One region of the Methylobacterium sp. Gmos1 genome, then DNA from elsewhere that is predicted to be linked to it. Evidence: riboswitches for the same ligand, from Rfam matches in the RefSeq annotation. Region 1 holds a riboswitch; the other holds the start of a gene.

What was found. A riboswitch is a leader RNA that binds a small molecule or an ion and turns the genes downstream of it on or off. The one in region 1 is predicted to bind glycine.
Region 2: it holds a riboswitch for glycine, as region 1 does, so the genes downstream of both, ACS5PV_RS21495 (D-amino acid dehydrogenase) here and ACS5PV_RS15490 (D-amino acid dehydrogenase) in region 1, are expected to answer to the same signal.

What each region holds. Positions count from the first base shown of each region.
Region 1 covers NZ_JBSNCC010000007.1:5,725-13,113, forward strand. The annotation lists gene ACS5PV_RS15475 (2,3,4,5-tetrahydropyridine-2,6-dicarboxylate N-succinyltransferase) at 1-662, opposite strand, end outside; gene ACS5PV_RS15480 (intradiol ring-cleavage dioxygenase) at 923-1,786, opposite strand; gene ACS5PV_RS15485 (alpha/beta fold hydrolase) at 1,957-3,030, opposite strand; glycine riboswitch at 3,467-3,564, shown strand; glycine riboswitch at 3,568-3,660, shown strand; gene ACS5PV_RS15490 (D-amino acid dehydrogenase) at 3,717-4,985, shown strand; gene ACS5PV_RS15495 (MFS transporter) at 5,491-6,825, shown strand; gene bhcC (3-hydroxy-D-aspartate aldolase BhcC) at 7,062-7,389, shown strand, end outside.
Region 2 covers NZ_JBSNCC010000012.1:108,780-116,168, reverse strand. The annotation lists gene ACS5PV_RS21515 (PAS-domain containing protein) at 1-1,385, opposite strand, end outside; gene ACS5PV_RS21510 (MarR family winged helix-turn-helix transcriptional regulator) at 1,597-2,163, opposite strand; gene ACS5PV_RS21505 (creatininase family protein) at 2,358-3,161, shown strand; gene ACS5PV_RS21500 (CobW family GTP-binding protein) at 3,226-4,188, shown strand; glycine riboswitch at 4,279-4,383, shown strand; gene ACS5PV_RS21495 (D-amino acid dehydrogenase) at 4,520-5,797, shown strand; gene ACS5PV_RS21490 (helix-hairpin-helix domain-containing protein) at 6,001-6,588, opposite strand; gene ACS5PV_RS21485 (C40 family peptidase) at 6,811-7,389, opposite strand, start outside.

The DNA.
Region 1 (7,389 bases):
GCCGACAGGATGGTGCCGGCGCCGATGACCGAGCCCTCGCCGACGATCATCCCCTCGACGACGCTGCATTGCGCGCCGACGAAGCAATCGTCCTCGATGACGACCGGGCGCACCTGGCGCGGCTCGATCACCCCGCCGAGGACGACGCCGGCCGAGATGTGGACGTTGCGGCCGACCTGGGCGCAGGAGCCGACGGTGGCCCACGAGTCGATCATCGTGCCCTCGTCGACCCGGGCGCCCCAGCTGACGAAGCTCGGCAGCAGCACGACCTTGCGGGCGACGTGCGCGCTGTAGCGCACGAAGCAGCCCGGCAGGGCCCGGAAGGCGGCGGCCCGGAACTGCGCCTCGCCCCAGCCGGCGAACTTCGAGTGCTCCTTGTCCCACCAGCACGCCGCCCCGGGCCCGCCCTCGACGAGCGAGTAGTCGCCGATATGGGAGGCGACCATCAGGGCGTTGATCAGCCACTCGTTGACGCGCCAAGTCCCGTCGACCTTCTCGGCGACGCGCAGGGTGCCGTCGTCGAGCCGGGCCATCGCCTCGTTCACCGCCGCGCGAACCGGGCCCTCCATCCCGACATAGAGCTGCTCGGGATGCGCCCACGCATCGTTGACGATCTGCGCGAGATCGACGGCGTGCTGGTTGTTGACGAGATGCATGGTCATGGCGGCGGCCCCAGGATCGTTACTGATTTCCTAACATCGACGTGTGCATTCGTCATGACATCGGCGGGGCCGGAAGGGGCCGAATTCGCTGGTTTGGGTCCGTTCTTTAAAGATTGGTTAACGATGCAGGCGGGGATGGCAGTCGAGAACCCGCGAGGTCGCCATAACCGGAGATGCGCCGGTCCAGGGCCGCGGATCGGGTGAGACGGCCCCGTTCGCGGGGTCTTCGTCCGGGTTTCGTGCCTCCCGGGCCGGGGTAGTCAGGCGGCCTTCAGGCCGAAATCGTAGGCGAGATGCCGGAATGATCGCTCCACCTTTCGCCCGTCCGGTGCCGTCCCCGGCGGATGCTCGGCGAACTCCGCGATCAGCGAGGTCTTCACCCCGAACACCGCGTCCGAGTCGAGCCACGGGCTGTCGGCGGAAAAGACGTGGGTGATGAGCGTCTCGTGGCCGGGCGCCGCGATCATGAAGTGCACGTGGGCCGGCCGGTTCGGGTGGCGGTGGGTGGCGTTCAGCATCTCGCCGACCGGCCCGTCGGCGGGGATCGGGTACCAGGCCGGCATGACGGTCCAGAAGTGGAAGCGGCCTTGCCGGTCGGTGCGGAACCGCGCCCGGCCGGCGAGCCCGCCGAGCGCGTCGAGCTGCTGCACGTCGTAGGCGCCGTCGTCGTCGGCGTGCCAGACGTCGACGGTGGCGCCGGCGAGCGGCTCTCCGTCCGCGGAGGAGACCGAGCCGGTGACGAGGAGCGGCGTGCCCTCGAGCGGGCCGGCGATGTCGGCGCCGTTCGGCCGCTCGGGCGCCTCCTCGACGTAGAAGGGGCCGAGCACCGTGGTCTCGGTCGCGCCCTGCGGCATGCGATGGTTGATGGCGTCGACCAGCATCGAGACGCCGAGCGTGTCGGAGAGCAAGATGAATTCCTGCCGGTGCGCGTCGCAGGTCTGCCCGGTGCGGGTCAGGAAGGCGATGCCGGCCTGCCACTCCTCGAAGGTCAGGTCGGTGTCGCGCACGAAGTCGTGCAGGTGGCGCACGAGGCTCGACAGGACCGCCTTCAGGCGCGGATCCGGCGTCTCGGCGAAGCGGTCGATCACGGCCTGCGTGATGGTGTGCTCGTTGAAGTCGCGCATCGGCGCCTCTCCGGTCGCGGGGGTATGGTCTCCCGGGCGCCGTCCCGAGCCCGCCCCTCCGGACGATGTCGCGAAGGCGGCGGCCGGGATCTGCGGCGGAACGGTATCCGGGAGCATCGTCCGGTGCGGCACCGGCGGATGCCGGCGCCGCCGTGTCGTGGCGGGGCGGCCTACATCGCCCGCTTCGGCGCGGCTCGCAGGAAGTCCTGGAGCTGCTGCTTGTAGAATCGGGCAAAGCCCGTGGTGCCGTGGCCGCTGGTCTCGGTGCTCGCCGGGATCAGGTAGAGACGCCCGTTCTTCAGGCGCTTCATCTCGCGCTCCATGATCCCGGTCTCGGGCGGGTTGCGCTCGTCGTCCGCCGAGTTGATCGCCAGCACCGGCGCCGAGATCGCCTCCAGGCCCGGGGAGGGGTCATAGCCGCGCGACGAATCCCACTGGTAGACGTAGTCGTTGGCGTCCGCGGTGAACGGCGCCGCCAGGCGGGCATCGACGAGCTTGTCGGCGAGCTCACCGGTCGGCGCCTGCTTCTGCAAGGCCAGCGTGCCGCCGCTGGTGGCGAGGGCGAAGAACACGTTGGCGACCCGCAGCGACGGCGGCTGGGTCGTGTAGGCGCCGTTCGCGTAGGCCGGGTCGCGCCGGATGGTCTCGGTCAGGAGCCGGCGCAGCATCCAGTTGCGGCTCGCCATCTCGCTCGGCTGCGACGCCATCGGCACGAGGGCGTCCATGAACCCGGGATGCTTCACGCCGAGGATCCAGGCGTGCATCCCGCCCATCGAGTTGCCGATGACCAGCCGGACGTGCTTGAGGCCGAGATGCTCGGTGACCAGCCGGTACTGCGCCTCGGCCATGTCGTCGTAGTTGTAGCGCGGGAACTTCGCCTTCAGCCCGTCGGAGGGCTTCGACGACCGGCCGTGGCCGATCGCGTCCGGGAGGATGATGTAGTGCGTCGCCGCGTCGAGCGGCTGGCCGGGGCCGAACAGCTCGCCGGCGAAGCCGGGCGTCAGCATGCTGGCCGCCGAACCGGTGGTGCCGTGCAGGACGACCACCGGCTCGCCCTTGGGATCGCCCACCGTGGTGTAGTGCAGGCGCAGCTCCGGCAGCACCTCGCCGGTGTGGAACGTGAAGTCCTTGATCGTCCAGTCGCCCTCCCGGGGCGCCGGGTAGTCCGCGGCGAGCGCCGCGAGCGCGACCAACGACAGGGCCGCGGCCGCCGTCGCGGTCCGCAGCACACCCAAGGCACCCATGACGTTTCCTCCGCAACATTGGTCTTTTGTTTGAACGGCCGGCGAGTATCGCGCCCCGGGCCGGGACGGGCAACAGGCGTGCGCGGGGCACACCGGAGCCGCCGATGATCGTGGGCGGTCCTCGCCATCATTCCTTGCAGGAATGGCAGTGTTCCCGAACGGTCTTGAACAGCGGCTGGCGCGTCGTCCAGGGTCCGCCCGGACGGGAAACGCCACGCTCGACCCCGATGCAGCGGCCGACGGATCGTCCACGGGCTCGCACGACACGGCCGGACCGCCCCGCGGTCCGGCCGTGTCGGCGTGCGCGCCGTTCAAGACTGCGATGTTGTTTGGCAAGTCGATGCATGTCTCGTCTTCGTCTTGTCGTTCCGCAAAAATTGCCGTCGAATTCGACTTGACGACTAGGGCAGGTGCCGATACGAGTGTCGACGTCCACTACGACGATGCGGGAGAGATCGAGGGGCTTCGCGCACCCTCGGCGCCGACGGAGCAACCGCCCCGGAAACTCTCAGGCAGAAGGACCGTGTCGTCAGGACGATCTGGAGAGAGGCGGCTGCAACAGGCCGTCCACCGAAGGGGATGTCTGCCTGCGCCAGCGGGCGGACGACGCTCTCAGGTACCGTGACAGATGGGGCGCATGGGCGGGGTCATCCCGCCTTCGCACGCGTTCACGGAAAGCCAGATCCATGCCCCACATCGCCGTCATCGGCGCCGGCATCACCGGCGTGACCACCGCCTACGCGCTCCGCGAGCGCGGCTACGACGTCACGGTCCTCGACCGGAACCGCTACGCCGGCATGGAGACCTCGTTCGCCAATGGCGGCCAGCTCTCGGTCAGCAACGCCGAGGTCTGGAACAAGGCGGCGACCATCCTCCAGGGCCTCAAGTGGATGATGCGGCGCGACGCGCCGCTGCTCGTCAACCCGAAGCCGAGCTGGCACAAGTATTCCTGGATGGCCGAGTTCATCGGCCAGATCCGGCACTACGAGGCCAATACCGTCGAGACCGTGCGCCTGGCGCTCGCCGCCCGCCGGCAGATGTTCGCCATGGCCGAGCGCGAGGGCATCGACTTCGACCTGGAGCAGCGCGGCATCCTGCATTTCTACCGGGACCGCGCCGGCTTCGAGAAGGCGCTCGCCGTCAACACGCTCCTGCGCAAGGGCGGGCTCGCGCGCGACCCGGTCGGCCCCGACGAGATCCGGTCCATCGAGCCGACCCTGCAGGGGACGTATCACGGCGGCTTCTTCACGCCCTCGGACTCGACCGGCGACATCCACAAGTTCACCCGCGGCCTCGCCGAGGCCTGCGCCCGGCGCGGCGTCGCCTTCCTGTACGATTCCGCGATCGAGGCGATCGTGCCGGCGGGCGAGGGCTGGCGCATCCGCCGGCGGTCCTCCGCCGGCGACGACCGGGCGGCCCCCGCGATCGCCGAGCCGCTCGACGTCGACGGGGTGGTGATCTGCGCCGGCTGCGCCAGCCGGGACCTCGCCGCCGGGCTCGGTGACCGCCTCAACATCTATCCCGTCAAGGGCTACTCGATCACCGTGCAGCTGCACACGCCCGAGAGCCGGGAGGCGGCGCCGCAGGTCAGCATCCTCGACGACGCGACGAAGATCGTGACGAGCCGCCTCGGCCGGGACCGGTTCCGCGTCGCCGGCACGGCGGAGTTCAACGGCTTCAACCGCGACATCCGGCACGACCGGATCGAGCCGCTGGTGCGCTGGACGCGCGAGCAGTTCCCGCGCGTCGCGACCGACCGGGTGGTGGCCTGGAGCGGCCTGCGGCCGATGATGCCCGGCATGCTGCCGCGGGTCGGGCCGGGCCGGCAGCGGGGCATCTTCTACAATACCGGGCACGGCCATCTGGGCTGGACCCTGTCGGCCGCGACGGCGCAGATCGCCGCCGACGCGGTCGAGGGCGGCCTGCCGGTCGAGGGACGCCGGCTCGCCGCCTGACCGCGCACGCGGGCCCCGCGCCCGGCAGGGCTGTCCGGCACAAGGAAGAGGCGCGGTGTTCTCCTCTCCCCGCGGGCGGGGAGAGGGCTGCGTCCCCGTTCAGGAGATGCAGCGAGGCCGTAGGGCGAGGGTGAGGGGGTGTTTCCGGAGGAGCCACGTTCGGCAGCACCCCCTCACCCTCGCTCCGGCTGCGCCTCCGCTTGCCGTGTTCCCTGAACAGGAACACGGCCCTCTCCCCGCCCGCGGGGAGAGGGGATTGCCGGCGCCACTTCCGTCTCCGGACAGCTTTGCACGCCCGGGGGAGGCGCGCCCGACATCCTGGCCAGGGTGCCCCGCCTTCGACACGAGATGCTTGCTGCACGGCGCAACGCGTGCCGTGCATCAGGCCGAAACATGCCCACGCCAACCATGCGCGGGCAGGAACCATCCGCGCGACGACCACGACGCAAGAATCACGACGCAACGATTACAACGAGCGAGCCGCGACCCGGCCGGAGGAACGCCCATGAATACTGCCACGAATGCCGCCCTTCTCACGCCCCTGCCCGGCGCAGCGGCGGCCGCCCCCGTCTCGGACGACGCCGCGCGCCGGCGCGGCGTCGTCGCGGCCGTCATCGGCAACACCCTCGAATTCTACGACTTCACCACCTACGCCTTCTTCGCCGTCACGATCGGCCGCACCTTCTTCCCCACCGGCGACGCCTGGGTCAGCCTGCTCGCCTCGGTCGCGACATTCGGTGTCGGCTTCGTCACCCGGCCGATCGGCGGAGTGTTCATCGGCGCCTATGCCGACCGCGCCGGCCGCAAGCCCGCCATGATGCTCACCATCGGGTTGATGGCGGTCGGCATGCTGATGCTGGCGCTCACCCCCGGCTACGCGACCATCGGCATGGCCGCGCCCGCACTGATCGTGGTCGGGCGCCTGATCCAGGGCTTCGCGCTCGGCGGCGAGGTCGGCCCCTCGACCGCCTACCTCATCGAGAGCGCGCCGCCGGGCAAGCGCGGCCTCTACGCGAGCTGGCAGCTCGCGAGCCAGGGCCTCGCGACGCTCGCCGCCGGCGCGATCGGCCTCGCCCTGTCCCTGGCGCTGACGGCGGAGCAGATGCAGGACTGGGGCTGGCGCGTCCCGTTCCTGCTCGGCCTGCTCATCATCCCGGTCGGGGTCTACATCCGGCGCGCCATGCCGGAGACCGCGGGCGAGGGGGCGGGGCACGCCGAGGCGACGACCGGTGCCGTACTCTCGCGGCTCCTGCGCGATCACGGCGGGAAGCTGGCGCTGATGGTGCCGATCCTGCTCTGCGGCACGGTCTCGACCTATGTCGGCAACTACATGACCACCTACGCGATCACGACGCTGAAGCTGCCGGCGAGCCTGTCGATCGCCGCGACGGCGGTGGTCGGACTCTGCGTCCTCGTCTTCTCGGTGCTGGCGGGCGCCCTCGCCGACGCCTACGGCCGGCGCCTGGTGATGATCGTGCCGCGGGTCCTGCTGCTTCTCGCCGCCTATCCGGCCTTCCTGCTGATGACGCGGGATCCCGGCCCCGCCACGCTTCTGAGCATGTCGGCCCTGATCGCGACGCTCGGCGCGATGAGCGGCGCGGCGAGCCTGGTGGCGATCCCCGAGCTCCTGCCGCGCAGCGTGCGCAGCGCCGGCCTCTCGGTGGCCTACGCCTTCGTCGTCACGGTGTTCGGGGGCACCACGCAGCTCGTCGTGACCTGGCTGATCGGCGTCACCGGCGACCCGCTCGCGCCCGCCTACTACGTCATCGCAACGAGCCTCCTCGGCGTCGCCGCGATGCTCGCGACGCCCGAGACGCGGGCCGGGGCGCTGTCCGCGTGAGCATCGGTCCGACAGCCGGGAGCGGCCGCCGCCCGGGCGGCCGACCGGTTCGGCAGCGAAGGTGATGCAAGACCGGCAAGGCAAGACCGGCAAGCCAAGATTGGCCAGGCAAGATTGGCAAGACGAGCACGGCACGGCAAGCACAGTCGTGCCGCGCGTCCCTGCTCGCGGGGCGCGGCCGTCCCCCGCCGCGCCCCCGGGCACGACGAACCTCCGGCAGTGAAGGAGACGAGCCCATGACCGCCGCCCCGCAGGCCGCCCCGCAGGCCGCCCCACTTGCCGACCCGTTCGCCGGCCTCGAGGTCGGCTACGACGTTCCGGCGCTTCCCGGGATGCGCGAGGACGAGATCCAGACGCCCTGCCTGATCCTCGATCTCGACGCGCTGGAGCGCAACATCCGCCGGATGGGCGACCACGCCCGGGCCCACGGCATGCGCCACCGCGCCCACGGCAAGATGCACAAGTCGGTCGACGTGCTGCGCCTCCAGCAGGATCTCGGCGGCGCCGTCGGCGTCTGCTGCCAGAAGGTGTCGGAGGCCGAGGTGTTCGCCCGCGCCGGCATCA
Region 2 (7,389 bases), on a different contig from region 1:
ACCGCGAGGTCGCCGACCGAGATCGCGCGCTCGAAGGCCGGATCGATCCCCGCATACTCCCCCGCCGCGGTGAGCACCCGCCGCATCTCCGCCCGCGACGGGCGCGTGGCCAGGAAGGCGGGGTCGAGGTCGAGGAGCTCGGCGAGCCGCCGGTTGGTGACGGCGACCCGCCCCTGCGCGTCGACCATGATCAGGCCCTGGTCCATCGCGTCGAGGGTCATCGTGAGCACCGCCTCCTTGGCGACGAGCTCCCGGGTGCGGGCGGCGATGCGGTCCTCGAGATCGGCGTTGCTCCGGCGCAGGGCATCGGCCTGCCGCTGCAGGATCGCGGAGGTCTGCGCCAGCACCGCCCCGACCTCGTTCACCTCGCGGATCGGCGTCACCGGCATTCGCAAGGTCACGCCCTGGCTGAGGTCGGCAGCGGCCTGCGCCAGCAGCGCCTTGGCGAGCAGGATCCGGCGACCGACGAGCAGCGAGGCGATCAGGGCGATCAGCGTCAGGCCGAGGATCACCGGCGCCAGCACCAGCACCGAGGTGACGAAGGGCGCCCGCAGCGCCGCCTGCTCGACGCCGATCGTCACCACCCAGCCCGAGAGGGCGGAGCGGTGATGGGTGCCGAAGACCGGGATGCCGCTGAGGTTGCGGCCCCACCACTGCCCCGTCGTCCCGCCGACCGAGCGGAAGCCCGGCAGCGGCTTGCCGGCCGCCACCTCGGTATCGACCGACCGGCCGATGATGATCCCGTTCCGGTCGGCGACCGAGCCGGAATAGGGCGCGGAGACGCCCGCTTCCCGCAAGAGCTCGCCGAACAGCGAGGCCGGCAGGGTGGCGTTCAGGAAGTAGGTCGGCGCGCCGTCGCGCCGCACCGGCACGGTGACGACGACGGTCGGCTTGCCGGTGACGGCTCCGAAGAAGAGATCGGAGATCGCCGGTGCGCCGGTCTCCCTCAACAACCGGTGGTTGTCGAGGATCGTCCGGGGCAGAGGCGCCCCCCAGGGCAGCCGCGTGTTCACGCGCTGCTGCCCGTCGGTGTCGAGCAGCACGATGGTGGTGCCCTGGAGGCGCACCAGCTCCCGCGCCTGGCGGTCGAACCGGGCGAAATCCTCCACCTCCAGGGCCGGCGAGGTGGCGAGCGCCTGCAGCATCGCGATCTGGCCGGTGAGGAAGCGGTCGATCTGCTCCACCGCGTGGGCGTTGAGGGTCGCGGTCCGCTCCTCCATCCGCGCCTGCTCGGCCTGGACCCAGCGTTGCGCGATCAGCCCGATGATGAGGAGCGCCGGCACCAGGAGGGCGACCGCCAGGGCCGCCACGTGGGTGCGAAGCGGGCGCGCGTGGAATCCGGACGGTCCCGCCGCGCTCGTCCCGCGATGTTCGTGATCGGCCACTCGCCTGCACCGGAAGAATCACCTTGCGCCCACCGCAAGCCGATCGTGTGTACGGCAGAAGAATGGAAAACGATGTTGCTGGTAAGGCGATAACGGTTATGCGCGGCCTGATCTTCGAGATCGAGCAGGCGGCGTGCGAACTAATCCGTTCGGCAGGAAGATATAGGCTGCGTGATCAGTCCGTGCCTCGGCTCGATCCGAGCCCCGCGCGTCAGTCCATGTCGCGGCTGGAATCCCCGCCGTCGAGGTCGTCCTCGGCCTCGGCATCGGAATCGTGCGCTTCGAGGCCGGCGGCCTCGGCGAGGTTGCGGGCGGCGCGGCGCAGGAGCTTGCGCAGGCGCCGGCGCTCCTTGTTGTCGAAGCCCTCCAGCATCTCGGCCTCGATCTCGTCCCACAGGCCCTCGATCGCCGCGGCCTTGGCCAACCCGGACTCGGTCAGCCGCACCCGGACGATGCGGCCGTCCCCGGCCTCGGTCCGGCGCTCGACCACCCCCATGGCGGCGAGCCGCGTGATGGTCTTCGAGGCGGTGGGCGGGCGCACCCGCAGGGTCGCGGCGAGGTCGCCCATGGTCATGGTGCCGGCCGAGGCCAGGGCCTGCACCACCTGCTCCTGGCCGGCGAAGAGGTCGAGCTCGGCCAGGCGGTCGCCGATGCGGCCGCGATGGAGGCGGGCCGCCTGCATCAGGGCCCAGCCGACGCTCTTGGCGCCGGGGGGACGGTGGCGCTTGGCCGACCGGCGCGGCACGTCCACGGCCAAAGCCTGCTCGCCCGCTGCCATGGCATCCGCCCCCGCTCTCGAGACAAATCCTGCCGCGCGTGCGGTGTCGGCGCAAGGACGGCGGGCGGGGCGCCGCGTGGCGCCCCCGACGGCGCACATGCCAGCCGGCCTGTGACGCCTGGATGACGCAGAGGCGGTTTCGGCCGATGCGTCCGCGGCTTATGGTCGGCCGCGCGAGCGAGGGAGAGTGCACAATGCCGGCCCGGCCCTGGGGCGACCTGACCACCGAGGAATGCCGCGACGGAGGGTTGCGCGCCACCGTGGCGGTGCTGCCGGTGGCGGCCGTGGAGCAGCACGGGCCGCACCTGCCGCTCTCCACCGACGTCGTCATCGCCGAGGGCTACCTGGCGCGGATCGTGGACCTCGTCCCCGACGACCTCGACGTGCGGGTGCTGCCGGTGCAATCGGTCGGCCTGTCGCCCGAGCACGGGGACTTTCCCGGCACCCTGACCCTGAGCCCGGAGACGGCGCTGCAGGCCTGGGGCGAGATCGGCGACGGGGTGGTGCGGGCGGGCTGCACCCGGCTCGTCATCGTCTCCTCGCATGGCGGCAACAGCGCGCTCATGGACCTCGTGGCGCTCGGGTTGCGCGGCCGGCACGGGATGGTGGCGGTCACCACCGCCTGGAGCCGCTTCGGCACCCCGCCGGGCCTCTTTCCGGACGAGGAGGTGCGCCACGGCATCCATGGCGGCGGGATCGAGACCGCCCTGATGCTGGCGCTCCGCCCCGACCTGGTGCGGCGCGACGCGATCCGCGACTTCGTGCCGGAGAGCCGCCGGATGGAACGCGCCTACACCCACCTGCGCGCCGGGCGCCCGGCCGCGCTCGCCTGGCACGCGCAGGATCTCAACCCGGCCGGCGCCATCGGCGACGCGCGCCTCGGCACGGCGGAGGCCGGCCGCGCCCTCCTCGACCACGGCGCGCGCGCCTTCGTCGAGCTGCTGCGCGACGTCGCCCGGTTCACCCCTCCCGAACCGGCCTCGCGCCGGGCGGAGTGACACACTATATCACCCGTCGCGGCGCCCCCCGGCGCCCGGCTCACCCGCGAACAGACGGCCCCGCATGTCCGACAAGATCCCCGTCACGGTGCTCACCGGCTATCTCGGCGCCGGCAAGACCACCCTCCTCAACCGCATCCTCACCGAGCCGCACGGCAAGCGCTACGCCGTGATCGTCAACGAGTTCGGCGAGATCGGCATCGACAACGACCTCGTGGTCGGCGCCGACGAGGAAGTGTTCGAGATGAACAACGGCTGCATCTGCTGCACCGTGCGCGGCGACCTGATCCGCATCATGGACGGGCTGATGAAGCGCAAGGGCAAGTTCGACGCGATCATCGTCGAGACCACCGGCCTCGCCGACCCCGCTCCCGTCGCCCAGACCTTCTTCGTCGACCAGGACGTCGGCGAGGCCGCCACCCTCGACGCGGTGGTGACGGTGGCCGACGCCAAGTGGCTGTCCGAGCGCCTGAAGGACGCCCCCGAGGCCAAGAACCAGGTCGCCTTCGCCGACGTGATCCTGCTCAACAAGTCCGACCTCGTCGACGAGGCCGGCCTCGACGCGGTCGAGCGCCAGATCCGGTCGATCAACCCGTCCGCCGAGATCCACCGCACCCAGCACTGCGCCGTGCCGCTCGCGACCGTCCTCGACCGCAAGGCCTTCGACCTATCGCGCATCATCGAGGTCGAGCCGGACTTCCTGGAGGAAGGCCACCATCACCACCATTCCGACGAGATCCAGTCGATCTCGGCGCGGATCCCCGGCGCGGTCGATCCGAACAAGTTCATGCCGTGGATCTCCGACCTGACCCAGGTCCAGGGCCCCGACATCCTGCGCTGCAAGGGCATCGTCAGCTTCCCCGACGAGCCGCGCCGCTTCGTCTTCCAGGGCGTGCACATGATCCTCGACGGCGACCTCCAGGACGAGTGGAAGCCGGGCGACCCGCGCGAATCCCGCGTCGTGTTCATCGGCCGCCACCTCGATCCGGACGCCATCCGGAAGGGCTTCGAGGCCTGCCGCGCCTGAGCGGGAGCGGTCGATCCCGCCTCGCGCGGGAGCGACCGATCTTTGCTCTTTTGCGCAACCCTACGGCCGTGCTACAGCCTCGGCCGTCCGTTGACGATCGCGGGAGAGACCGGCTTCGCGCCGGCACCGAAGGGGAAAGGCGTGCCAGCCGTGCTGCGCGCCGAAGCTCTCAGGTAGAAGGACCGCGATCGAGAGGGCACTCTGGAGAGGGCGCTTCGACGCCCGCCGATGGAGCAAGCCGGGTCGCAAGGCCCGGCGAATCTCTCAGGCCACCCGAACAGAGTTCCAACTCCTGCGACCTGCCGCAAGACCGGCGGGAAGGATGGAACGCGTGTCGGGACAGAAAACCTCCTTCGACCTCATCGTGCTCGGCGCCGGCGTCGTCGGCACCGCCACCGCCTACTGGGCCGCGAAGGCCGGCCTGTCGGTCTGCGTGATCGACCGCCAGGGCGGCGCCGGCCTCGAGACCAGCTACGCCAATGGCGGTCAGATCTCGGTGAGCCACGCCGAGCCGTGGGCGAACCCCTCGGCGCCGCTCAAGGTGATGAAGTGGCTGTTCGACGCGAAGGCGCCGCTCCTGTTCACGCCCCGCCTCGACCGGCACCAGTGGTCGTGGATCGCCGGCTTCCTGCGCAACTGCACCCCCGAGCGGGCACGCCGCAACACCGTCGAGATCGTGCGGCTCGGCGCCTATAGCCGCGCCAAGCTCCAGGAGATCCGCGCCGCGGAGAACCTGTCCTACGCGGAGAAGACCCTCGGCATCCTGCATTTCTATCGCGACGCCCGGGAGTTCGAGGCGGCCAAGCCCGTCGCCGAACTGATGCGCCAGCACGGCTGCGAGCGCCGGGTGGTCTCGCGCGACGAGGTGCTGGCGATCGAGCCGGCCTTCGCCCACGCCATCGACGACGTGGTCGGCGCCACCTACACGGCGGAGGACGAGAGCGGCGACGCCCGCGCCTTCACCCAGGCGCTCGCCGCCCGCACCGCCGCGATGGGCGCGACCTTCCTGTACGGCTCGGAGGCGACGCGCCTGCTGCTCTCGCCAAGCGGCGACCGGATCACCGGCGTCGAGGCGATGGTGGCGGGCGGGCACCAGCGGCTCACCGCCCCGAACGTCGTCGTCTCGCTCGGCGCGTGGTCGGCGCCGTTCCTGCGCCGCTACGGCGTCAACCTGGCGATCTACCCGGCCAAGGGCTACTCGGTCTCGATCCCGATCGAGGGCCATAACGGCGCCCCGCAGGTCAGCCTCACCGACGACGAGTACAAGCTGGTCTACTCGAACCTCGGCACCCACCTGCGCGTCGCCGGCACCGCCGAACTGTCGGGCTACACTCGCCACCTCGATGCCGCGCGCGTCGCGGCGATCCTGGAGAACGCCCGGCGCACTTTCCCGAATGCCGGCAACTTTTCCGCCGCCACCGCCTGGAGCGGCCTGCGCCCGACCACGCCCTCGAACGTTCCCTATCTCGGCCGCACCGCGATCCGCGGCCTCGTGCTCAATACCGGCCACGGCACGCTCGGCTGGACCATGGCAGCCGGCTCCGGCCGCATCGCCGCCGACCTCGTGACCGAGCGCGAGACCGAGATCCCGGCGCCGATGGCGGCGTGAGCGGAACGGCCCCCGGTGCGGCGCATCCGGGGGCCGGTGCCGGCCACGATCTCGTTCCGAAGGCCGGTTCGGTTCGGCCGGCCGGATCCAGGTCTCCCTGGTCATCCCGGTGCCTTGCAGCGAAATCCGGGATCGATGCGAACGGGAGCGCGATCGCGACGCCGGATGGAACGGCCGCGCCTCCGGCATGAGAATCCGAAAACTTACCGCACCGTCACCTGACCCTTGATCTTGTCGTAGGTCGCCCGGCTCAGCACCCGCTTCGACAGGAGCTCGCCCGGGGAGGCATAGGGCCGCTTGGCGATGATCGCCTTGCCGATCATGCCGCCGCCCAGGCCGTTCAGTTCCGCCACGCTGGCGGTGTTGAGATCGACCGTGCCGCCCGACGGCGCGTCGGCGGTGGTCTCGGCCGGCGGCAGCGGCGCGGAGGGCGCGGCCGGGGTGAACACCGGGGGAGGGGAGGGCGCCGGAGCGGGAGGCGGCGCGGGAACCGGCGCCGGCATGGGAACGGGGCTCGCGGGGGCGGGGCTCGCCGCCGGGGGCGCCTCCGCCGTCGGGGCCGGGCGCGGCGCCGGCGGATCGGCCGGGCGCGGGCCGCCCGGATAGACCGATCGCACCGCGTCCCCACTGGTCGGGGCCGGCGCCGTGCTCCGGCCGGCCTCGGCGCGCTTCTGCGGCTCGGAGACGTGCGGGCCGGCGGCGCGCGGCATCAGGAACTGCCACAGCCCGGCGAGGCCGGCGGCCAGCACGACGATGACGAGGGCGCGGGTGATGGCCGAACCGGTCAGCATCGCGGGCAGGTGTCCTCAGGGCTCGGGAGACAAAGGACCGCCGGCGGCGGTTCCCGGCGCCATTCTACCGCGGGTTATGGCCGGCGCGAGGCATGAACGGCCGCGCGCAATCAAGATCCCGCCAGATGTCCACGGAATTACGCGCGACATCGCCGTCCTGCCGGGCGAAATTGCCGCAGGGTTACGGCGATCGTCGCCGCGCCGGACTGGCCGAACGCCCTGTCAGGCGGCGGGTTTCAGGCGCCGCACCGTGAGGATCGCCCCGTCTCCCGTGCCCGGCCCGGTCCGGCCGGCGCGGATGCGGCCTTCGGCTTCGGCCAGGGGCTCGACCGCCACCGCCATGTGGTGGCCGTTGGCGTGGATCAGCCGGGTCTCGTCGAGCATCATCCCGACATGGCCGCGCCAGAATACCAGGTCGCCTCGCCGCAGGCCGGAAAGATCCGGGGCGAGCGCCAAAGCCTCGCCGAGCGCCGCCTCCTGCTGGTCGCTGTCGCGTGGCGCCGGGATGCCGGCGGCGGCGAGCGCCGTCTGGACCAGCCCGGAACAGTCGAGCCCGAGGCTGCTGCGCCCGCCCCAGAGATAGGGCGTGCCGAGGAAGCGAAGCGCCGTCGCGGCGACGTCGGGCTCGACCGCACCGAGGGGCGCGAGGTGCCCGGCCCAGACGAAGGACCCGTCGGAGAGGCGCGCGTAGGCGCCTTCCCGCGCCGCCACCGCCACGAGGGCGCCGAGGCCGAGCGCACCGAGGACCGGACGCTTCAGGTCGGCGGCGGGGTAGAGGAAGGTGCGCAAGGCCGAGACCCG